Linked DNA regions of Gluconacetobacter diazotrophicus PA1 5. The protein of the gene in region 1 interacts with the protein of each later gene in a pairwise test. Links are inferred from orthologs where the notes say so. Each region holds a gene or a part of one and is shown in the gene's direction. Other genes may lie near its edges.

The links.
Region 2: the proteins of ndk (region 1) and GDI_RS02415 interact in binary tests that used the Escherichia coli proteins (3 or more experiments, as listed by UniProt). The link is inferred for Gluconacetobacter diazotrophicus PA1 5 from one-to-one orthologs.

Annotation. Positions count from the first base shown.
Region 1 is NC_010125.1:2,047,885-2,064,198, reverse strand. What follows is about bases 7,813-10,714. They hold ndk (nucleoside-diphosphate kinase), read left to right. Parts: upstream 7,813-9,003; coding sequence 9,004-9,426; downstream 9,427-10,714. Other genes in these bases: purN (phosphoribosylglycinamide formyltransferase), read right to left, coding at 9,476-10,114; GDI_RS09605 (ABC-F family ATP-binding cassette domain-containing protein), read right to left, coding at 7,813-8,763. Also shown: GDI_RS09640 (HAD family hydrolase), read left to right, coding at 1-537; GDI_RS09635 (AI-2E family transporter), read right to left, coding at 539-1,669; GDI_RS09630 (hypothetical protein), read left to right, coding at 1,852-2,046; GDI_RS09625 (YtcA family lipoprotein), read left to right, coding at 2,194-2,466; multidrug transporter subunit MdtN, read left to right, coding at 2,484-3,518; GDI_RS09615 (FUSC family protein), read left to right, coding at 3,499-5,301; GDI_RS09610 (TolC family protein), read left to right, coding at 5,337-6,863; more of GDI_RS09605, read right to left, coding at 6,886-7,812; GDI_RS09585 (DnaA/Hda family protein), read left to right, coding at 11,339-12,106; GDI_RS09580 (RNA degradosome polyphosphate kinase), read left to right, coding at 12,374-14,518; GDI_RS09575 (Ppx/GppA family phosphatase), read left to right, coding at 14,606-16,102; GDI_RS09570 (CDP-diacylglycerol diphosphatase), read left to right, coding at 16,099-16,314. UniProt on the Escherichia coli protein: Major role in the synthesis of nucleoside triphosphates other than ATP. The ATP gamma phosphate is transferred to the NDP beta phosphate via a ping-pong mechanism, using a phosphorylated active-site intermediate.
Region 2 is NC_010125.1:508,089-516,081, forward strand. Bases 1,205-4,064 are described here. They hold GDI_RS02415 (5-formyltetrahydrofolate cyclo-ligase), read left to right. Parts: upstream 1,205-2,260; coding sequence 2,261-2,869; downstream 2,870-4,064. Other genes in these bases: GDI_RS02400 (hypothetical protein), read right to left, coding at 1,205-1,423; GDI_RS02405 (hypothetical protein), read left to right, coding at 1,428-1,763; GDI_RS02410 (cell division protein ZapA), read left to right, coding at 1,767-2,108; GDI_RS02420 (TIGR00282 family metallophosphoesterase), read left to right, coding at 2,904-3,719; GDI_RS02425 (acyl-CoA thioesterase), read right to left, coding at 3,729-4,064. Also shown: GDI_RS02390 (fasciclin domain-containing protein), read left to right, coding at 1-357; GDI_RS02395 (thiamine phosphate synthase), read right to left, coding at 379-1,017; more of GDI_RS02400, read right to left, coding at 1,028-1,204; more of GDI_RS02425, read right to left, coding at 4,065-4,070; GDI_RS02430 (AMP nucleosidase), read right to left, coding at 4,189-5,646; GDI_RS02435 (energy transducer TonB), read right to left, coding at 5,677-6,837; GDI_RS02440 (DNA-3-methyladenine glycosylase family protein), read left to right, coding at 6,987-7,679; GDI_RS02445 (alpha/beta fold hydrolase), read right to left, coding at 7,682-7,993. UniProt on the Escherichia coli protein: Involved in the removal of 5-formyltetrahydrofolate.

The DNA of each region.
Region 1 (16,314 bases):
GACGGCACGCTGGTCGATTCCCTGCCGCTTTACCTGAAGGCGTGGCTGGGCGCCTTCGAAACCGTGGCCGACCACAGGATGGCGCCCGAGTGGTTCCATGGCCGGGGCGGCCTGTCCGAGCACATGGTGCTGGACCTGATCGAAGCGGAACTGGGCCGCACGCTGGACCGCGCCGCGATCGTGCGCGCCGCGCGGCAGGGCGTGCTGGCCACCATGGCGGACCTGCGGGAAATCGGCATCGTCGCCGACCTGGCACGGCGCTATCGCGGCCAGTTGCCCATGGCGGTGGCGTCCAGCGGGTCGCGGGAAATCGTCACGGCGGCACTGAGCCATACCGGCCTGATGACGCTGTTCGACACGGTCGTGACCATCGACGACGTGGCCCGCCCCAAGCCCGCCCCCGACCTGTTCCTGGAGGCCGCGCGCCGCCTGGACGCGGCACCGCGCACCTGCCTGGTCCTGGAAGACAGCAACGAGGGACTGGCAGCGGCCGGACACGCCGGCATGCGCGGCCTGGATATCCGCCCCTTTCTATAGGTCAGACGCGGTCCTCCTCATCCAGCGGCGGAGTGGCGCGGTCCATCATGGCCAGCAGGGCCGCGGTCAGCGGCGAGGCCAGGACCAGGCCGGGCAGGCCCAGGATGGTGCCGAACACGGTCTGCGACAGGATGGTCAGGCCCGGCGGCATCTGGACTGCGTGGCGTTGGATCAGCGGCGCCATCACATTGCCTTCGAAAAACTGGATCGCGGCATACAGCGCCATGACCAGCAGCCCTTCGCGCGTGCCCTGCGACAGGCCCAGCAGGATGGCCGGCACCGCCCCGATGAAGGCGCCGATATAGGGGATGAAATTGGCCATGCCCGCGACGACGCCCAGCGCCAGCGCCAGCGGCACGCCGATGAACCACAGCCCCACCCCCGACAGGATGCCGACGACCAGCATGTCCAGCGCCTGTCCCGCCGTCCAGGCCCACAGGGTGCGGCCCGCGACCAGCAGCAGCGTCCGTGCCGCTGGCCGGTGCCCCGGTGGGATCAGCCGCAGCAGTCCGTTGACGTACAGCGCCGGCGACAGCGCGAAATACAGGCCCGCGATCAGGATCACCGCCAGCGTGCCCGCCGCGCCGAAGGCCGAGGACAGGACACCCGTCATCGATCCGGCAATCCGCGAGCCCATGCCGTTATCGCCGCCCCCGGCCTGGTTCCCGCCCAGGGATTGCGGCAGGTAGTCCAATACCGTGCGTCCCATCGTGCTGGCGTTCAACTGGCCGCGCAGCGAATGGGCCTGGGTGGTCAATGCGATGCGCAGCCGGGTCGCCTGTTCGGCAATCGCCGGGCCGCTGCTCCATCCCAGCCCGCCGATGGCGGCCAGCAGCACGACCACCACGAGGCTCAGCGCCAGCCAGTAGGGCAGGCGCGTCCGCCGTTCGACCATGGCCGCCAGATTATGCAGGATCACCGCGATCAGGGTCGCGGCGAACACCACCATCAGCACGTCGCCGATCAGCCAGATCGACAGGACCATCACGGCCAGCAGGATCGCGACCTGGAGCAGGTGATGGATGCGGGCCAGTTGCACGGCGCGCGGGTCCTGTTCCGGCCTGTCCTGTTCCGGTTCGCGCCTGATGGGGCGGGTGTCGGGTCGGCTTTCCGTTACGGCTTTGGTGGGCATGGTCCATCCAGGCTGTGGGGGCGATTGCGATCGTTGGCACATCTGCACGCCCGCGTCGATTCGGGCGACAGCCCCCGGGGGGCGCTTCGTCCCGTCATTCGCACACGCGACGCTTAATGACGGGTTTACCGGCGTGACGCCCACTCGGCATACCGGATGGCGTAACGGACAAGGATGCAGGAATGAACGCCGAAAACGGACAGGACGCGCCCATCGGGTATTACAACGCGCCACATGGCGTCGCGGCGGCGGAACGCGCGCTGGCCCTGGGCGCCTTCGCTATCGGAACCGGCGAATTCGCGATCATGGGCATGCTGCCGGACATGGCGCGCAATCGGTCGGCTGGGCCGGGGCGATCCTGTCGGCCGGCGGCCTGACCATCTTCCTTGGCGGCCTGATGGTGCAGGGGCTCGGGCGGCGGGCCCGGATGCGTCGCGACCGGAGATGGACCTGAGATTTCTGATACGTTAGGGTAACGCAATAGCCGTCAGCCGTCTTAACGCGTGGGGATTTGCGGTTATTTCATGACCTCGCATTCCGCTCCTCTTGCGCGTGTAGCGCCCGTTCTTTTCCTCGGTGGCTGCGCTGTGCGTGGCGCCCCGTCCTTTCCACTGGTCGGGGCCTATTTCCCGGGCTGGATGTTCTGCGCAATGGTGGGTATCGCCGCCGCCGTGGGTTTGCGGGTGGTATTCATACAGACCGGTATCGACGCGATCCTGAGCTTCCGGCTGTTCACCTACGTATCGCTCGGCGTGATCGCGGCGCTCCTGGCCTGGCTGATCTGGTTCGGGCCATAGCGATGCGAAGGGTTTCCATGTCCGGCAGGAAGCCTGTCGGTCTCATCATCGCCGTGGCCTGCGTCGTGGCCGCTGTCCTGCTGGGCGTCCATGTCGCGAACGAGGACAGCGCCCATCCTTCCTCCGACAGCGGGTCGATCGACGCCGAAATCGTGCACATGGCTTCGACCGTCGGCGGCCGACTGGTCGATCTGCCCGTTCACGTCAATCAGGCGGTGCGCAAGGGCGACCTGCTCTATCGTCTCGATCCCGAACCGTACGAGCTGACCGTGCGGCAGGCGCAAGCCAATCTGGCGCTGGCCCAGGCCGAGGTCGAAAACCAGCGACGGCTGGTCTCGGTCAAGACCGCCGACGCCGCCGTGGCACAGGCCCAGACCGCGCGCGCGCGAACCAACCGCGATCTCGCCGCGCGCACGGTCGAACGCCTCTCGCCTCTGGCCGGGCATGCCTATATCCCGTTGCAGCAATATGACCAGGCCCGGGTTGCCCTCCGCGATGCCGAGATATCGCTGGAGCAGGCGCATCGGCAGGAAGCGGCGGCACAGACCGCAATCGGAGACCTGAACAGTTCGCTGGCGGCGCGGGACGCCGCTGCGGCGGCGCTCGATCACGCGCGCTATGAACTCAGGCAGACAACGGTCGTCGCCCCCCTGGACGGCTACGTGACCAGCCTGCGCGTCAAGCCAGGCGAGATTCTGGCGCCGGCGCAGGTGCTGTTCACCCTGATCGCCAACGATGCATGGTATGCCAACGCCAATATCCGGGAGGTCGATCTGCGCCCCATCCGGCCCGGAGACTGCGCGACAGTCCATTCCATGATCGACCGGCACGTGGCCATTCGCGGTCATGTGGACAGCATCGGCTGGGGCGTCCTGTCCGCCGATTCGGCAGGGATCGCACGCGCCCTTCCCGTCGTGCCGCGCGAAATGGATTGGGTGCACGTGGCGCAGCGGTTCCCCGTGCGGGTAAAGCTCGATCGGGCCGACCCGAACCTGCTGCGCCTGGGTGCCACCGCCACCGTCGAGATCCGGCATGGCGCCGCCTGTCCCTGACCGACATATCGCCGATCCCGGGCGCCTGACGCTCGGGCGGGCCTGGAGGCTGGCGTGCGACCCGGAACCGGGGCGTCTCGGCTACGCCCTGCGCATGGCGGCAGCCTGCGCCACGACGGTCCTAGTGGGGGAAATCTGGCAGGTCCCCGACCTCGCCGTGCCCGCCCTGGTCACGATGGCGCTCTGGCAGAAGGACCGCGTGACCAATCTCGTCGCCGGCCTCGCCGTGAATGTGCTGATCCTCGTCATCCTCGCCATGCTGTACGGGCTGATTCGCCTGACGCTCGATCATCCGCTGGGCATCGTCGTCGGCGTGGCGATATTGTCCTTCTGCTTCTTCTTCCTCGGGTCAGCCAGCAAGCTCAAGCCGCTCGCCTATATGCTGGGGCTGATCACCGTCTATGGGCTGATCGCCGTCGATCAGGCGCCGGTCGGCGAGATCGCCACCCGCGCGCTGCTCTACACCGATCTGTTCCTCGCCATACCGGGCCTGGTCATGATCGGGCTCGGACTGATCATCTGCCCGTCGCCCAGGACCGTGCTGATGCGCGCCATCGCAGGCCGCCTGCGCATGGCCATGGCGCTGTTGCGTCATCCCGATGACGCGACGCGCGAGCGCGCCCAGGACATGCTGCGCCAGGGCGGCGCGGGCATGATGGCGAACGTGAAGATGGCGGCGCTGGAAAGGATCTGGAACCGGCGCGACCTCGCCTGCCTGAAGCAGGCGGCCTATTCCAGCATCGGCGTCCTTGCCCTGGCCGACGCGGCGGTGCGAGAAGGCGGATCACCTTGCCCGTCTGCCCTGCTGGAAACATTGGAGGAGATGGCGGCGATGTTCGAGGCGGGCGATTATCCCGCCGATATCGCGCCCCCCGCCGTGCCCTCCAACGAACCGGCCCTTGCCGCAATGGCGGCACTGATCGCGATTTTCACGACCCCGGCACCGGAGGAAAAGCCCCCGGAGGAGAAAAAAAGCGGGGGCTTTTTTTTCCCCGACGCCTTCACGAACCCCGACCATGTCCGCTTTGCCGTGAAGGGCACGGCCGCGGTGATGACCAGCTATTTCATCTTCAAGATCCTCGACTGGCCGGGCATCCATACCTGCATCATCACGTGTTTCATCGTGGCCCAGCCGACGATGGGCGAGATGATTTCCAAGCTCATGCTGCGTATCGGCGGCGCACTGCTGGGTGCCGCGCTCGGCATCGGCTCGATCATCCTGCTGATGCCGCATCTGAACGATATCACCGGGTTCCTGGCTCTTGTCTTCGCGGGCGCGTTCATCGCAGCCTGGGTCAAGACCGGTGACGAACGCATTGCGTATGCGGGATTCCAGATCGGGCTGGCCTTCTTCCTGACGGACATCAAGGATTACGGCCCGACCACCGACATGACCGTGGCGCGCGACCGCGTGGTCGGCATCATGCTCGGCAATTTCATCACCTATGCGATGTTCACCAGTTTCTGGCCCGCCAGCGCCTGGGACAGGATCGCGGCGACGTTGCGGGGCGTCGTCAGGGCCCTTGCGGCACAGCGCGACAGTATCACGCCGCAGGCGCGCGTGACCCATGCGGCCGAGGTGTTGGGCGCGATCTCGGCCAGCCAGCGCACGCTTGAATTCGCGGCCACCGAACCCGTCCATATGCGCGCCGATACGGAAAGGATGTCCCAATGCGGCGAAGCCCTGCGGGATGCCTCCCGGCTGGCCGAAGACCTGCTGATTCCCGAACGCGATGCCCAGACGCGCGCACGTTTCGAACGGTTGGAGAGCCTGGCCTCGTGACCCGTCCCGCCTCCCTCGCAACCATCGGGTTCGCCATGCTCGGGCTGGCCGGTTGCGCCACCCAAGCCCTGCATTCGGCGCCGGACCGGCCCGACGCGCCCTGGCGCCCCAATGTCTCGGCTGCCGGCGAGATCATTCCCGGTCCATGCTGCGCGCGCGGGCTTGCGTTGCCCCCGGGCTACAGCCTGCCGTCCAACCGGAATATCCAGGGCCGTCCGGCGCCGCCCGAACTGCAAGGCGCGCATCCCTATTCGCTTGCCGAACTGATCGACATCGCGCAATCCACCAACCCGGACACCAGGCGCGCCTGGAATACGGCGCGCGACGCGGCGCTGGCGGTGGGCATCGCGCGCAGCACCTATCTGCCGCACCTGACGGCCACCGTGGTGGGCGGCTACAATCATGCGCACGATAGCGGCGCCAACGCGGCCATCGGCAACGTCGATATCGGCGGCACAAGCACGCGGGTGGGCAACGGCGAGGTGCAGACGCTCGGCCTGGAGTGGCTGCTGTTCGATTTCGGCAAGCGCGAGGCCACGATCGACGCCGCCAGACAGAGCCAGCTCGCCACCAACATCCTGTTCACGGGCGCGCATCAGAAACTGATCTACGCCGTAACGCTCGCCTTCTATACCCACGCCGCGGCGACCGCGCGGGTCACCCTGCTCCATCAGGCGCTGGACAATGCGCGCAAGGTCGAGGATGCCGCGGACATGCGGTTACGTCGCGGCCAGGGTACCGTCGTGGATGCGACCCAGGCGAGGCAGGCGACCGCCCAGGCCGAACTGCGGCTGGTTCAGGCCGAGGGCGGTGCGGAGAACACCTATCTCGACCTGATGACGGCCATCGGCATCCCGCCCGGCACGCACGTGCTGACGCAGGATATTTCCGACCGGCCGCTCAGCCTCGCCGACGCGCGCCTGACCGACGACATGATCCAGCGCGACGCCGCGCGACGGCCGGACGTCCTGGCCGCCTATGCCACTGCCCGCGCATCACGCAGCGCGGTCGCGGCGGCGCGGGCGGAGTTCCTGCCCAAGATCTTCGTCAGCGGCAATGTGGCATACGCGACCGGGCGTCTGGCCTTGTCCTCCGTGCCCGGAATCGGCGCGAATGCCGCGCCGACGCTCAATCTGTCGTCGAACAATTTCAGCAGCCTGATCCTGGGCGGCATCACCGTGCCAATCTTCGATGGCGGCATGCGTGCCGCGGCATTGAAACAGGCCAGGAATCGATTCGACAGCGCCGAGACGAATTTGCGCCAGACCCTGGATGAAGCGGTCAAGCAATTGGTTGTCGCCGAAAATGGTGTCCACACGAGCCTGAGCGCCTATGCCGCGTCCGGACGCCTGCAAACGGCGGCGCAGACGAGCTTCGACGCCACATTGTCCGCCTACCGCAACGGCGTCGGGTCCATCACCCAGGCCACGCTGGCGCAAAGCGGTCTGATCGATGCAAGGCTGGAGCGATCGGATGCCTATTACGCCGCCCTGATCGCCGCCTCCAGCCTCGCTTTCGCGGCGGGCGCATTGGGGGATGCGTCCCCAACCGAGCAGCCGTGACCGCGTCGGCGGACTAGTCGGCTCACTCGGCGGCGCTTTCCTCGATCGCCGCCTCGGCCAGCAGCCACTCCTCCTCGGCCTCTTCCTGCTCGCGCCCGATGGCGGCCAGCCGCGTGTTGATCGCCGTGACCTCGTCGGCGCCGCCGGCGGCATAGAGCGCGGGGTCGGCCAGCCGGGTTTCCAGCCGGCCGCGCTCGTCGGCCAGGCGGCTCATCCGGGCTTCGGCGTCCCGTGCCTTCCGGCGGAGGGGGGCGATGGCCTTGCGGGCTTCGGCGCGTTCGCGCCTGTCGTCGCGGCGGGGGGCCGCCGGGGTGGCCGGGCGGGTGGCCGCCCGGGCGCGTTCGGACAGCCATGTCCGATATTCCGCCATGTCGCCGTCGAAGGGCCGCACGGTGCCGTCGCCCACCAGCCACAGCCGGTCGGCGACCAGTTCGACCAGGTGCGGGTCATGGCTGATCAGCAGTACGGCCCCCTCGAATTCCGCCAGGGCGCGGATCAGGGCCTCGCGCGCGTCCAGGTCCAGATGGTTGGTCGGTTCGTCCAGGATCAGCAGGTGCGGTGCCTCACGCGTGGCCAGCGCCAGCAGCAGCCGCGCCTTCTCGCCGCCCGACAGGTCCCGCGTCACCGTGTCGGCGCGGTCGGCATCCAGCCCGAAGCGGGCCAGTTGCGCCCGCACGGCGGTGGGCGGTGCCTTGGGCATGACGCGGGTCATGTGATCGACCGGCGTTTCGCCGGGAACCAGTTCCTCCGCCTGATGCTGGGCGAAATAGCCGACGCGCAGGCGCGGACCATGCGCCACGGTGCCCGAAATCGGCGCCAGCCGTCCCGCGATCAGCTTGGCGAAGGTCGATTTGCCGTTGCCGTTGGCGCCCAGCAGGGCGATCCTATCCTCCATGTCCAGCCGCAGGGTCAGGCCGGACAGGATCGGCCGGCCGCCATAGCCGACCGAAACCCGGTCCAGCGTCAGCATCGGCGGGGGCAGGGGCGCGGGTTCGGGGAAGGCGAAGCGGGTGGGCGCATCCTCGACCACGGTGTCCAGGACCGGCAGCTTCTCCAGCGCCTTCAGCCGTGCCTGGGCCTGCCGCGCCTTGGTCGCCTTGGCGCGGAAGCGATCGACGAAGGATTGCATGTGGGCGCGCTGCGCCGCGATCCGTTCCGCCGCCCGGGCCTGCTGCAGGGCCTGTTCGGTGCGGATGCGCACGAATTCGCTGTATCCGCCCGGCGTCAGCGTCAGCTTGCGTTGGTCCAGATGTGCGATGGCATCCACCGCCCGGTCCAGCAACCCGCGATCATGACTGACGATCAGCGCCGCCCCGGCAAAGCGGGACAGCCAGTTTTCCAGCCAGATCGTGGCATCCAGGTCCAGATGGTTGGTCGGTTCGTCCAGCAGCAGCAGGTCGGGGTTGAGGAACAGCGCCGTGGCCAGCGCCACGCGCATGCGCCAGCCGCCGGAAAAATCCGACACCGGGCGGGCCTGGGCGTCGGCGTCGAAGCCCAGGCCCGACAGGATGGTCGCGGCGCGCGCGGGCGCGCTGTCGGCCCCGATCGCCCGCAGCCGTTCATGGATGTCGGCCAGCCGCACCGGGTCGGGGGTCTGGTCGGCTTCGGCCATCAGGGCGGTGCGTTCGGCGTCGCCGGCCAGCACCGTGTCCAGCAGGTTGGCGTCGCCCGACGGGGCTTCCTGCCGGATGCGGGCCATGCGCGCGCGCGACGACAGGTGGATGGTGCCGCCGTCCGGTGCGATATCGCCCGCGATCGCGGCCAGCAGGGTGGATTTTCCGGCCCCGTTCCGCCCGACCAGGCCGATCTTGCGCCCCGGATCGACGGTCAGCGACGCGCCGTCCAGCAGGGTGCGTCCCGCGATGCGAAGGGTCAGGTCGGAAATGACGAGCAGGCTCACGGGATACGGGGCTCCGGAAGAACGGGCCGGCACGCCTGGCCAACCCTTTGATAGTTATGCAATCCCGTGCGTGGCGGGCGTCGTGCTCCGCCACGTGAACGGCGGACGGGACAGGATTCGTGACGCTGTACCTACCAGTCCGGGGGAATATGCTCTAGATGGCGCGCGTAAGGGGCGCCGGTCCGCAAGGGCGCAAGGGGTCCTGGCCACGCATTTCGAGCAATAAGAAGGAGCCATCCCATGGCGACCGAACGTACCCTGTCGATCATCAAGCCGGACGCGACCCGGCGCAACCTGACGGGCAAGATCAACGCGGTGTTCGAGGATGCGGGCCTGCGCATCGTCGCGCAGAAGCGCGTGCAACTGAGCGAAGCCGAGGCCGGCGCGTTCTATGCCGTGCACAAGGACCGTCCGTTCTACGGCGAGCTGGTGTCGTTCATGGTGTCCGGCCCGGTCGTGCTGCAGGTGCTGGAAGGCGAGAACGCCGTCCTGAAGCATCGCGACGTGATGGGCGCCACCGACCCGAAGAAGGCCGCGCCGGGCACCGTCCGCGCGCAGTTCGCCGAGAGCATCGAGGCGAATTCGGTCCATGGTTCGGACAGCCTGGAAAACGCGAACACCGAAATCGCGTTCTTCTTCGCCCAGACCGAAATCCTGCCCTGATCACGCCGGACGGGCACCCGCCAGGGTGCCCGTCATGCCGACCGGGTTCCTACAGGAACAGCAGAGACCCGATATCCGGCTGCGGCACGGCATCGGGCGTCAGGACCTTGCGCAGGGCCGCCGGATACAGGCGGTGTTCCTGTTCCAGCACCCGTGCCGCCAGCCGGTCCGGGGTGTCGTCCGCGTGGACGGGCACGGCGGCCTGGCCCAGGATCGGGCCGTCATCCATGATTTCCGTGACCAGATGCACCGTACAGCCATGCAGCTTCACCCCGGCCTGCAGGGCGCGTTCATGCGTGTGCAGGCCCGGAAATGCCGGCAGCAGGCTGGGATGGATGTTCAGCATCCGCCCCGCCCAGGCCCCGGTCAGGAACGGGGTCAGCAGGCGCATGTAGCCGGCCAGGCAGACCAGTTCGACCCCGGCCGCGCGCAGGGTGGCGTCGATCGCGTGTTCATGCGCCGCGCGGTCGCCGCGAAAGGGACGGTGATCGATCGCCTCGGCCCGCAGGCCCGCCGCGCGCGCGACCTCCAGCCCCGGCGCGTCGGGCCGGTTGCTCAGGACCAGGGCGATACGGGCCGGGAAGTCCGGCGCCGCGCAGGCATCGATCAGCGCGCGCATGTTGCTGCCGCGCCCGCTGATCAGAATCGCGATCGGCCGCCGGGCGGCGGCGTGGGTGTCGTGCGTCACAGGCTTATCCGGTGAAGTCGGGCCGGGTGGTGAAGCGCAGGCCGGCGGCGGCGCCGGGCGTGCCCTCTTCCAGCCGGCCGATGACGAACGCGTCCTGACCCGCCGCGCGCAGGGACTGCAGCGCCGCGTCCCCGTCGCGGGCGATCAGCACCATGCCGACGCCGCAATTGAAGACCTTCAGCATTTCGTCGGGATCGACCTGCCCGGTGCGGGCCAGCCAGCCGAACACCGGCGGAATGGGCCATGCGCCGCCGTCGATCAGTGCCGTCAGGCCCGCCGGCAGCACGCGCGGCAGGTTGCCCGGCAGGCCGCCGCCCGTAATGTGCGCGGCGCCCTGGATCAGCCCCTGGCGGTGCAGGTCCAGCACCGCCTTCACATACAGGCGCGTGGGCGCCATCAGCGCCTGCGCCAGCGTCTGGCCGGGCGCGAAGGGGCAGGGGGCGTCCCACGCCAGGCCGCTGCGCGCCACGATGGCGCGCACCAGCGAAAATCCATTGGAATGCACGCCGCTGGCCGGCAGGCCGATCAGCGTGTCGCCCGCCGCGATATCGGCGGGCAGCAGGGCCGCGCGTTCGGCGGCGCCCACGGAAAACCCGGCCAGGTCGTAATGGCCGGGACCATACATGCCGGGCATTTCCGCCGTTTCGCCCCCGACCAGGGCGCAGCCCGATTCGCGGCAGCCCTGGGCAATGCCGCGGACGACCTTGGCCGCGTCTTCCACCGCCAGGCGGCCGGTCGCGAAATAATCCAGGAAGAACAGCGGTTCCGCCCCCTGCACGACCAGGTCGTTGACGCACATCGCCACCAGGTCGATGCCCACCGTCTCATGCAGGCCGCTTTCGATCGCGACCATCAGCTTGGTGCCCACCCCGTCGGTGCACGAGACCAGGACCGGGTCGGTGAAACCGGCCGCCTTCAGGTCGAACAGCGCCCCGAAGCCGCCCAGGCCGCCCATGGTGCCGGGGCGGTCGGTCGCACTGGCCGCAGGCTTGATGGCATCGACCAGCGCATCGCCGGCCGCGATGTCACGCCCGCGTCGCGGTAGGTGGCGCCGGCCGCCGGCTGGGGCGGATGCAAAGGGGGGGCGGAGGTCATGTGTCGTGCCTTCGTCGTCGGTGCGCCCCGAATGTCGCCCCCGCGCGGTACGCAGGGGTCGAAGAACGAGGCAAGGTAGGGTAAACGCTCACCGGTTCCTTTACGGCAGGCAGGGCGGCGCGCAAAGCGGTGGTTGAACGGACGGCACAGAATCAGGACGAAACGGCGCCCCGCGATTCGTTCGGCCAGCTTGTGCTGCCCTTCGCGCACCGCACGCGCCATGCGCGGGCCGATTTCGTCGCCGCGCCTTCGAACGGCATGGCCCGGGCCTGGCTGCTGGGCGCCCCCGCATGGCCCGAACACCGGCTGGCGCTGTGGGGCGCCGCCGGAGCGGGCAAGACCCACCTGCTGGATATCTGGGCGCAGGAGCGTGGCGCCGTCCTGCTGACGGGCGCCGATCTGACGCAGGCCACGCTGGGGCGCCTGTTCGACGATGCCCCGGACATGCTGCGGGCCGTGGCGGTCGATGACGCGGACCGGGTGGAGGACCAGCGGGCGCTGCTGCATCTGCTGAATGCGGCGCGCGAGCACCGCGTGGCGGTGGTACTGGCGGCCCGCCTGTCGCCCGCGCGCTGGCCGGTGGTACTGCCGGACCTGGCCAGCCGGCTGCGCGCGACGATGGCGATCGAACTGCGCCAGCCCGAGGACACGCTGCTGCGCATCCTGCTGCTGCGTCACCTGGCCGACCGGCAGATCGTCGTCAGCCAGCCGGTGACGGAATGGCTGCTGCGGCGGTTGCCCCGCACGGCCTCGGCGATCCGCGAGGCCGCGATCCGGCTGGACCACGCGGGGCTGGCCGCCGGCCGGCGCGTCACCCGCGCCCTGGCGCTATCGGTGCTGCACGACATGCTGGCCCATGACGGGGCCCCCGACGAGGCCGACGCCAGGGCCCGATAACGGGCATGGCGGAATAACCGGCGTGACCCATAAACTTCATGGTGCGCCGCGTTGGCATTGCCCCCGTTTTCTGCCTAGTTTGGCAGAATGACGGCGGATTTGTGGTAGGAGACAGGATTGACCAGACCGACGCGCAAGACGCCCGCGCGCCAGCCCTCCGCGCGCCCCGCTCCCAAGCGCTCGGTCCCCAAGCGTACGGGGACGTCCGCGCGGCGGCGCGCCCCGGCATCCGACACGACGCCGCCCGTGCCGCCCCCGCCCGTGGACATGCAGTCACCCACGCGGTTCATCAACCGTGAACTCTCGTGGCTGGATTTCAACCAGCGCGTGGTCGAGGAAGCCGACAACCCCCGCAATCCGCTGCTGGAACGGCTGCGCTTCCTGTCGATCAGCGCCGGCAACCTGGACGAATTCTATTCCGTCCGCGTCGCCGGCCTGGTGGGGCAGGTGCGCGAGGGGCTGGTCACCAGTTCGCCCGATGGCCTGACCCCGGTCCAGCAGCTTGCCGCCGTGCGCACGCGCACGATCCGGCTGCTGCGCGAACAGCAGAGGATCTGGAAGGACCTGCGCGGCCTGCTGGCCGAGTCCGGGATCGTGGTGTGCAGCCTGGACACCATTTCCGACGCCGACCGCGACTGGCTGGACAGTTGCTTCATGGACCGGATCTTCCCCGTCCTGACGCCGCTGGCCATCGATCCGGCCCATCCGCTGCCCTTCATCCCGCATATGGGCCTGGCCCTGTCGCTGCGGCTGATGAGCCGGGACACCGGCCGTTTCGTCATGAGCGCGATGATCCTGCTGCCGGCGCAGATCGAGCGGTTCGTGCGGCTGCCGGCCAACCTGTCGCCGCCCGGCGTGACGCGCTTCATCCTGCTGGAAAACCTGATCGCGTTGTGCATCGACCGGCTGTTTCCCGGCATGGTGGCGGGCGAATGGGGCGTGCTGCGCGTGATCCGCGACACCGACGTGGAATTCGAGGACGAGGCCGAGGATCTGGTCCGGTCCTACGAATCCGCCCTGAAGCGCCGCCGCCGGGGGGTGGTCATCCACCTGGACATCGATTCGCGCATGCCGGCCGACCTGGGGCAGGCGGTGGCGACCGACCTGGCCGTTCCGCCCGACGAGGTCGAGATCCAGCCCGGGCTGATCGGCGTGGTCGACCTGAAGCAGTTGATCGTCGATGACCGGCCGGACCTGCTGTTCCCGCCCTATACCCCCCGCTTTCCCGAACGGGTCGTCGATTTCGGCGGGGACTGCTTCGCCGCCATCCGCGCCAAGGACATGATCGTCCATCACCCGTTCGAAAGCTTCGACGTGGTGATCCAGTTCCTGCGCCAGGCGGCCCTGGACCCGGCGGTGGTCGCGATCAAGCAGACCCTGTACCGCACATCGCGCGACAGCCCGATCGTCAAGGCGCTGATCGAGGCTGCCGAGGCCGGAAAATCGGTCACCGCGATGGTCGAACTGCGCGCCCGCTTCGATGAGGAAGCCAATATCCGCCTGGCCCGCGCGCTGGAGGCCGCGGGCGTGCAGGTCGTATTCGGCTTCGCGGACCTGAAGACCCATGCGAAGCTCAGCCTGGTCGTCCGGCGAGAGGGCGGGTCCCTGCGGTCCTACGCCCATTTCGGGACGGGCAACTACCACCCGATCACGGCCCGGATCTATACCGACCTGTCCTTCTTCACCTGCGATCCCGAGCTGGCACGGGATTCCGCGCGGCTGTTCAACTACATGACCGGCTATGCGCTGCCCACGCGGATGGAAGCCATCGCCTTCTCGCCGGTGACGATCCGCCGCACGCTGGAGGAACTGATCGAGGGCGAGATCGAGCATGTCCGCGCCGGCCGTCCCGGCCAGATCTGGCTGAAGATGAACTCGCTGGTCGATCCCGACCTGATCGACCGGCTGTACCGGGCGTCGTGTGCCGGGGTGCGCATCATGGGCGTGGTGCGCGGAATCTGCTGCCTGCGGCCCGGCGTGCCGGGCCTGTCGGAAAACATCCGCATCAAGTCCATCGTCGGGCGGTTCCTGGAACATGCCCGGATCTTCGCCTTCGGCGACGGGCACCGGCTGCCCTCGCGCCAGGCCCGCATCTATATCTCGTCGGCCGACTGGATGGTGCGCAACATGGACTGGCGGGTCGAAAGCATGGTGCCGATGCGCGACCCCACCGTCCATGCCCAGGTGCTGGACCAGATCATGGTCACGGACCTGAAGGATAACCTGCAATCGTGGATCCTGCAGCAGAACGGTGTATGGAGGCGGCTGGAGCCGGGTGCGAAACCGTTTTCGGCCCATGACTATTTCATGACCAATCCCTCGCTGTCCGGTCGCGGCCGGGCCGCGCAGGACAGCGCGATCCGGGTCAGCACCGCGCTGCCCCGCCACCAGGACCGGATTCTCGATGATTGAGGATGTCGCCATGACGCAGTTCCCGCATCAGGCCAGTTCCCTGCCGCCCGCCCCTCCGTCACCCGCCGCGCGCGCGTGCGGGGCCCGATGACCCGGGCCGGCAGCACCCATCGCCGGTCGGCCGTCGTCGATCTGGGGTCGAATTCCGTCCGGCTGGTCGTCTTCGACGGTATCACCCGCAATCCGATTCCCATCTTCAACGAAAAGGCCGTGCTGCGCCTGGGGCGCGGGCTGAACGCCACCGGACGCCTGAACGAGGAAGGCGTCGGCGCGGCCATACAGGTCATGGACCGGTTCTATGCCATTGCCCGGGGCATGGATGCCGATCCGTTCGAAATCCTGTCCACGGCGGCCGTCCGCGATGCCTCCAACGGGGGGGAATTCGTCGAGACCCTGCGCGCGCGGATGCCGGGCGTGCCGATCCGCATCCTGTCGGGCGAGGAAGAAGCCGATTATTCCGCCACCGGCGTGCTGTGCGGCCTGCCGGAGGCCGACGGGCTGGTGGCCGATATCGGTGGCGGCTCGCTGGAACTGATCCGCCTGTCCGGCGGGCAGAAGCTGGATGCCTGCACCCTGCGCCTGGGCGTGATCCGGCTGAACGACCGGTCCGAGAACGATCTGGCGAAGGCGCGTGCCATCGCGGATGCCGACATCGCGCAGGTCGGATGGCTGGACGACATGCAGGGGCGGCCGCTCTACCTGGTCGGCGGCGCCTTCCGCGCGCTGGCCCGGCTGCAGATCGCCCGCACCAATTACCCGCTGAATATCGTGCATCTTTATACGATGTCGGGCGACGGCGCGAAGGACATGGCCGACTGGGCCGCCAGCACGCCGCGCCGCACGCTGGAACGCCTGCCCGGCGCGCCGCGCAAGCGGCTGGACGACGTTCCGTTCGCCGCCACCGTGCTGCGCCGCCTGATCCGCCGCGTCCAGCCGACCTGCGTGGTGGTTTCGGTCGATGGCCTGCGCGAGGGCTGGTACATGCGCCGCGTCGCCGCATCGGTGAAGGCGCTGGACCCGCAGGAAGCCGTGGCGCATGAGATGTGTACCCGCCTGGGACGCAGCGAGACCCTGCCCGACCGGCTGATGACATGGACCGCGCCGCTGTTCGCCGACGAAGACCCGTCGATGCGCCGCCTGCGCCGTGCCGCCTGCCTGATGTCCGATATCGGTTCGTACGATCACCCGGAATATCGGGCTGAACAGACTTATCTGCGCGTGCTGCGCATGCAGGGGGTGGGGTTCGACCACCCGGCCCGCGCCTTCGTCGCCCTGACCCTGGCCGTGCGGTACGAGGCCGAACTGGGGCAGGAGTTCCTGCAGCCGTCGCGCCTTCTGCTGCCGCCCGAACAGTACGGGCGCGCGGTGGTGCTGGGGCTGGCGCTGCGCCTGGCCTATACGGTCTGCGGCGGGACCGAGGAACTGCTCGACGGAACCTGGGTGGGCATGTCGAAGCAGGGCCTGGCACTGCACCTGTCGGCCGGCCGTGGCGTGGTGCGGGGCGAGAGCGTACGCCGCCGCCTGGACCGGCTGGCCGACGCCCTGTCGCTGCCCGCCCGGATCGAGGAGGCCGCCACGGCATGAAGCGCGTCCTTCTGGGTGCCGCCGTTCCGGCCATGCTGGCGGCGGGCATCCTGCTGACGGTGGCCAGGGCCAGCGGTCCCGCACGGCTGAACAATGATCCGAACGTGCTGTGGTCCATCGTCCATGACCGCTGCGTACCCAATCAGGCCGGCGAAAACACGCCCGCCCCCTGTGCCGCCGTCGATACCGATCGCGGCTATGCGGTGCTGAAG
Region 2 (7,993 bases), 1.5 Mb from region 1 along the record:
TTCACCGTCTTCGCCATTCCCAATATCCCGATGGAGGCGTTCGCCCAATCCGCCAATGCGCCGTCGGCCCCGTCGGGGGACGTGCTGCGCCAGGCCCTGGGCTACAGCGTCGTGCGGGGGGCCTATCCCGCGCCGCTGCTGCGGCGGATGATTGCTACGGCACCGCACGGCTGGGCCACGCTGCGGACGGTGGGGGGTGGCACGGTCCTGGTCGGGGCCGAACCGGGGACCGGCCGTCTGGTCCTGTCCAACGGCGCGGGCCAGGTGGCGCGCGTGTGGATCGAGGGCCTGCCGCAATCCAACGGCGTGCTCTACCTGACCCAGTCCCTGCTGCCGCCGGCGCCCCGGCCCGGCTGACCGTCGATCAGGCCTTCGGGGTCAGGCCGCGTCGATGGCGGCATTCATGGCGCGCACGCCGGCCGCCGGGCCGTCGGGATGCGACCAGACGGCGCCGATCACCGCCAGGAAATCCGCCCCCGCCTGCACCAGCGGCGCGCAGTTCGCGGGCGTGATGCCGCCGATCGCCACCACCGGCAATTCCATCATCGTCGTCCACCAGGCCAGCAGCGCGGGGTCCGCCAGGACCGGGGTTTCCACCGATGCCGAGGGAAAGAACGCGCCGAAGGACACGTAATCCGCCCCGGCCTCTCCCGCCCGCATGGCCAGGTCGCGGCTGTCGCGGCAGGAAACGCCCAGTTGCAGGTCCTCGCCCAGGATGGCGCGGATACGGGCCAACTCCGTGCCGTCCTGCAGGTCCGGGGCGTCGATATGCACGCCGTCGCATCCGGTGCGGCGGGCCAGGTCCGGCCGGCCGTTCAGGATGAAGGCGACATCCCGCTCCTGCGCCACGGGGCGCAGCACGTCGACGGCGCGCAGGACGGCGTCGTCGGTGGCGTCCGTCAGGCGCAGCTGGACGGCGGCGACCGCACCGGCATCCAGGGCACGGGCCAGATCGGGCGCGAACGCGGCCGGATCAAGGGCAGGGGGGGTGACAAGATAGAGCTGGCAGTCATTCATCGCACATCGATCATACGGCGTGACGGCCGAATGCGACAGGGGGGCACGGGGTGCCGGGGCGGCGGTCCAGGCATGTGGCCCCCAGCGACGCGGCCAGCAGCCGCACGGTATCCCCCTGCGGACAGGACGCATGCAGCACGATATGGCGCAGCCCCAGGCCCAGCGCCTCGACCGCGCGCCCGGCCGAGGCGCCGCAATCCAGGTAGGCGGGCAGCCCGGCCCCGGTTTCCGCCAGCAGCGCCCGCCACCAGGCCGGGCCCATGAAACATCCGGCATCGGGCGGCGACAGCAGGGCCCAGGACGCGGCGTCTTCCCCGCCGCCCGCGCGCAGGGCGGCCAGCACGGCGCGGATCTGCGCTGCCGACGCGACGGTGAAGACGCGCAAGGGGGGGGCGGGATGGATCATTCGCTTGACGTTGAACCCCGCGCGCGCGATCTGTTCAAGAAGCATCGTCGAGGGGGCGGGAAGCACGACCGTGGGGCAGGCTGAAGGATCGGACAAGCCGGGCGGGGCAGGGGCGATGGAGCCCGCCGACCGGCTGGAACAGGCGCTGAACCGAATCGCGTTCGCGCTGGACCGTCGGCGCGAGGCCGCGCCGGCGGCCGCTCCGTATGCGCCCGCTCCGCAGGCCCCCGATCCCCACGCTATTGACCTGCATGCCCTGGCCGCCAACATCGATATCCTGATCGCCCGCGTCCGCGACGCGATCGGTCCCGATGCCGACCATGATGACGAGGATCGCTGACCCATGGCGCAGGTGACGGTCCGTATCAACGGCTATTCCTATGTCATCGGCTGCAAGGACGGGCAGGAACGCCACCTGCAGGCCATGGCGCAGGAGGTCGAGCGCCGTATCGACCGCATCCGCGCCATGGGCGGCCAGAGCGGCGAGGCCCGCATCCTGGCCCTGGCCGCGCTGCTGATGGCTGACGAAATCCACGATCTGTCGGCCGAGAAGATGCCCGAGGACACATCGCGTCAACTGGCCGAAGCCAGGCAGGCCCGCGTCGAGAACGACCGCCGGCGCGAGCAACTCGCCCTGCTGGTCGAACGGGCGGAAAACATTGCGGCGGCGCTGGAACAGGACTAGATTGCAGGGGCGGGGCTACCCGGCTTGTCAGGCAACTCAACCCCTGGGCCGATAAGCACTTCCTTAGGGAGCTGGCTCTGGCGTGATCCTGGTCATGTTATCTGGCGCCCACCTGCGTGAGCAGGTCCGGGAGGGCTGAAAGACCAACGGCCATGGTGGCTCCGCACATTCTTCCCCAACACGATTCCGCATCCGACGCGCCCGCGCTGGCCGAGGCCAAGGCGGCGTTGCGCCGGCGGCTGCGCGCCCTTCGCGCCGCCCCGCTGCCGGCGGACACGCCTGCCGCGCTGTGCCGGCGCATGGCCGATTGCGTCCGTGCCGGCTTGCGCCCGGGCGCCACGGTTGCCGCCGTATGGCCCCTTCCGGGTGAAATCGACCTGCGCGGCCTGTGCGCCGAACTGCATCACGGCGGCTATGGCGTGCTGCTGCCCGAAACGCCCCCGCGCGGCCATCCCCTGCGCTTTCGCCTGTGGCGCCCGGGCGTGCCGATGCAGGCGGGCCGGTTCGGCACGCTTCATCCCGACGGCCCGGTCGCGCGCCCCGATTTCGTGTTCGTGCCGCTGCTGGGCTTTGACAGGCGGGGCTTCCGGCTGGGATACGGGGGCGGCTATTACGACCGCACGCTGGCCGGACTGGATTCGGTGCCGGCGGCGGGCTACGGGCTGTCGGCACAGGAAGTGCCGGCGGTGCCGGTGGGGCGTCATGACGTCCCCCTGCCGGTCATCGTGACCGAACGCGAAACCATCCGCTGCGGCGCCTGACGTCCGGGGCGGACGACGGGAAAAGGAAGGCCGGGTGCGGATCTTGTTTCTGGGTGATATCGTCGGGCGCACGGGGCGCGACGCCGTCATCGCCGCGCTGCCGGGCCTGCGGCGGGATTTGCGGCTGGACCTCGTGGTGGTGAATGGCGAGAACGCCAGCCATGGCTTCGGCCTGTCGCTGTCCATCGCCCAGAACCTGTTCGCCGCCGGGACCGATGTCATCACCCTGGGCAACCATGCCTGGGACCGCAAGGACCTGGTGGGCCAGATCGGCACCGAGCCCCGCATCATCCGCCCCGCCAACTATCCCCCCGGCACGCCCGGACAGGGCAGCGTCGTGGTCGGGCTGGTCGATGGGCGCAAGGCGCTGGTGGTCAATGTCATGGGCCGCCAGTTCATGGACGCGCTGGACGACCCGTTCCGCGCCGTGACCGATATTCTGGGCCGGCACCGGCTGGGCGTGACGGTGCATGCGGTGGTGGTGGATATCCACGCCGAGGCGTCGAGCGAGAAATGGGCGATGGGCCATGTGCTGGACGGCCGCGCCTCGCTGGTGGTGGGCACCCACACCCACACGCCCACGGCCGATCACCGCATCCTGCCGGGCGGCACGGCCTACCAGACCGACGCCGGCATGTGCGGGGACTATGACAGCGTGATCGGCATGGGCAAGGACGCGGCCATCGCCCGCTTCCTGCGCCGCATGCCCGGCGAGCGCCTGCAACCCGCCGAGGGCGAGGCAAGCCTGGCCGGAATGATGGTGGAAACCGACGACGCGACCGGCCTGGCCCGACGCATGGCGCCGCTGCGCATGGGCGGGCACCTGGCCCCGACGATGCCGGATTTCTAGGCGATCGCCTCACTCCCCTTCCGGCGGCAGCGGCCGGGGCCGGCGTTCGTCGTCGATCGCGACGAAGGTGAAGACGCCTTCGGTCACCTTGATGCTCTCGTGTGAATGCCGGGCGCGGCGCCAGGTCTCGACGTGGATCGACATCGACGTGCGTCCGGCCCGGGTGATGGTGGCGTACAGGCTGACCTCGTCACCGATCAGCACGGGCTGGTGCAGCACCACCTTGTCGATCGCAACCGTCACGCAGCGCCCCCGGGCGCGCAGGGCCGCCGCCGTGCCGGCGGCAAGGTCCATCTGCGACATCAGCCAGCCCCCGAAGATATCGCCCGAGGCATTGGCGTCGGCCGGCATCGCCACCACGCGGATCGTGGGCGCGACTGTCGGGCGGCCGGCGGATTGCGGGGCGGTAGGTTCCGGTGCGGTGCGGGTGGCGGTCACGCGAGGCTCCTGGGATGGAAGGGCGGAAGGGTCAGCGGAAGGGCGGTTCGTCGAAGCCGCGTAGCTTGCGGGAATGCAGGCGGTCCACCCCCTGCGCGCGCAGCAGGCGCATCGTCTCGATCCCCACGGTCAGGTGCTGCGACACGCGCTCGCGATAGAACGCGTTCGCCATGCCGCGCAGTTTCAGTTCGCCATGCAGCGGCTTGTCCGACACGCACAGCAACGTTCCGTACGGCACGCGGAAGCGGAAGCCGTTGGCCGCGATGGTCGCGGACTCCATGTCCACCGCGATGGATCGCGACATGTTGATCTGGGTGAACAGGGCATTCAGCCGCAATTCCCAGTTCCGGTTGTCGGTCGTCATCACCGTGCCGGTGCGCAGCCGGGTCTTCAGTTCCGAATCGCGCAGCCCGGTCACGCGGGCCGTGACCTCCTGCAAGGCGACCTGCACCTCCGCGATCGGGGGCACGGGCACCCAGGGCGGCAGGTCGTCGTCCAGCACGTGGTCGTCGCGGACATAGCCGTGGGCCAGCACATAATCGCCCAGCCGCTGCGTCCGGCGCAGCCCGGCGCAATGCCCCACCATCAGCCAGCAATGCGGCCGCAACACTGCCAGGTGGTCGGTAATGGTCTTCGCGTTCGCCGGCCCCACGCCGATATTGACCAGCGTGATGCCGTCCCCGTCCGGGCGGCACAAATGATAGGCCGGCATCTGCGGCAGGCCGGCATGCTGGGGCGCCGTGGCCGCGTCATGCCGGCGATGGATCAGGTCGCCGGGTTCGACGAACCGGTCGTACTCGCCCCCCTGGTCCACCTGCGCACGGCCATAGTCGCGGAACGCGTCGACATAGCGCTGGTAGTTGGTCAGCAGAATGAAGCGCTGCACATGGCGGGGCGACGTGCCGGTGTAATGATGCAGCCGCGCCAGCGAATAATCGGTCCGCTCGGCGGTGAACAGCGCCAGCGGACGCGGCTCGCCCGGCTGGGGGATCAGCGCGCAATTGGCGATCATGTCGTCCGTCGCATGCAGGTCGGGCAGCGCGAAATGGCGCTGCAGCAGGCGCAGATCGTCCTCGGTGATCGCGGTGACGGCCTCTTCCATCACATAGGGCAGCGGGATCGGCCGCCGCGACCGGCCGACCAGCACCGGCTGGCGGTAATGGCGCAGCAGGATGTCGATCTGCTCGTGCCAATACTCGCGGAACAGTTCCGGACGGGTCAGGGTGGTGCCGTAGAATCCCGGCTCCAGCACCACGTCGAAGGGCGGGCGCATTTCCTCGGGCGGCGGCGAGCGATCGACCGGGAAGGCCAGATAGGGATAGGTCGGCGCCGGTCCGTCCCCGGCCTTGCGGCCGGCGAAGGCCGCGCGCAGTGCCCGCACGCCGGAGTCATAGATCTTGGCGATCCGCTCCACGGCTTCGCCGGCATCGGTGAAGGCCTCGAAATCCGTGCCCATCCGGTCGCGGATCGTCGCCATGTCGTCGGTCATGTGCCGCCCTTCTCGCACGCCGGGGCGGGGTCAGCGCCGCAGCAGGATATAGTTGATCGTCAGGTCGATATCGAAATGGTCCCCGACCATGTCCGGGGGCACGGGCGGCAGTTCGGCGCCATGGAACATGCCCGTCGTGGCGGCATCCAGGTAGTACGACCCCGACTGGCCGGTCAGGCGCACCGCCTTCACCCGTCCGCTGCGGTCCAGCACCACATGGACCGAGGACTCGCCGTCCTCGCCCGCGCGGGCGGCTTCCTCGGGGTAGAACATGTGGCTGCGAATCCAGCGATCGATCTCCTCGCCGTAATCTTCGCTGACGCCGTGGATCTGGGTCTGGGTCGAATAGGGGGTGTTGAGCTGCCCGTTGCGGACCAGCGGGCCGACCGACAGGTCGATCGGGCTGCCGGACCCGCCGGCCCGCCCGCGCCGCTGGCGCGTCGGACCGGGTGAGGGGGCAAAGGACAGGTCCATCGGCGTATCGAAGGGGGACGGCGCATGGGTGGGCGCGCGCGGGCGCGCGGGCCGGGTGTGATGCGGCGTCGGGTGCGGCGCGGGCTGGGCAGCCTGGCCGGGACTCTGCTGCGCCGGATTGGGGGGCGAGGTCGATGGCTGGTCGGGCAGCGTCTGGTCCGACGGCGTGCGCGGCAGCGGCGGCGCGGCGGGCGTCTGCGGCGACGGCACGGTCGGCGACGGCGACGAATCGCTGGTCTGCGGCTGCTCGGGCTGCGGGGTATCGGGCGTGGGCTTGTTGGGCTGCGCCCCGGACCCGCCGGCCTGGTCGGGTGAATTGCGCCCCTGCAGCCCGCTGGACGCGGGGGGGGCGAACATCATTTCGACCGACGGATTTTCGGGCGCCGACTGGGTGCCGGCATGATGCCGCGCCGCCTGCAGGATGATGGCCAGCAGGATCAGGTGCAGCGCCGCCGACAGGCCCAGGACGGTGGTGACGCCCGGTTCTTCCAACGTGTCGGGGCGAATCATCGGCGCGCCGGCACGGCGCAGGGGGCGATAGTCGTGGGGGCGGGCTACCGGAACGGGGCGCAGGCCCTCGCGCCCGTCAGGGCGGCCCGCGGACGCCTCGGGGGCGGCCGGACGCCCCGGGCCACGCCCTGCTCCCTTGCCGCGCGGGATCAGGACGGGCTCCTCGGCCTGGCGGTGGCGGGAGGAAGGACTGAGTGTCACCGTCATGAAAAGCCGGGATTCTCCGCGTGGTCGCCTGCGGCGCGTTCCATTGCGATCGGGACCCTACCCTGTGGCGATCCCGTTGTCATGTTGCCACCCTGTCATGTTGCCACCGACAGGATTGTGTTGCCACAAGAACTCTGTTGCCATGGGGCATGTCATCCGTCGTTCCGGTCTCCGAACCGATCTCCGCCGTGTCCCCCGAACTGGACCGCGCCATTCGTGCCCACCTGTCCGCCGCCGATCCCGATCTGGCGGCCCTGGTGGCCCGGATCGGGCCGTGCGGCCTGCGCATGCATGCGGCGCGCGAGCCGTACGAGGCGCTGGTGGACGCCATCGCGCATCAGCAGCTTCATGGGCGGGCGGCGCAGGCCATTCTGGGGCGGATGGTGGCGCTGGCCGGCGGCGTGTTCCCCGATCCGGCGGCGTTGCTGGCGTTGCCGGTCGAAGCCCTGCGCGGCTGCGGGTTCTCGGGGTCCAAGATCGTGGCGATGCATGGCGTCGCCAAGGCGCGGCTGGACGGGCTGGTGCCCTCGCGCCGCCAGGCGGAATCGCTGTCAGACGCCGAACTGATCGCCCGCCTGGTCAGCCTGCGCGGCATCGGGCGCTGGACGGTCGAAATGCTGTTGATCTTCTCGCTGGGCCGGCTGGACATCATGCCGGTGGACGATTTCGGCGTGCGCGAGGGGTGGCGATTGCTGAAGGGGCTGGACGCCCAGCCCCGACCGAAGCAACTGGCTGCTATTGCGGCGGACTGGAGCCCCTATCGGTCGGCGGCGGCGTGGTATCTGTGGCGCGCGGCGGATGCGGTGAAGCCGCCGGACCGCGCCAACCCCATGACCGCGTAGCGTCAATATTGTTCGGTGAAGGCTTCCAGCAGCGCGGCGAAGCGGGTCGGGTTTTCGACATGCAGCCAGTGGCCGGCCTCTTCGATCCGTTCCAGCCAGTAATTGGGAAACAGCCGGCGCATCACCCCGAAATGTTCCCGACGGATATAGGGTGAATTGCCGCCGGCCAGGAACAGGGTCGGTCCGGGATAGGTATAGCCCTCGGGGATGTAGGGCCAGCTTTCGATGTTGGTCATCGACGACACGATGTCGCGCAGCCCGATGATCCAGCCCGGATTCTCGCCCAGCCGGATATTCTGCAGCATCAGCGCCCG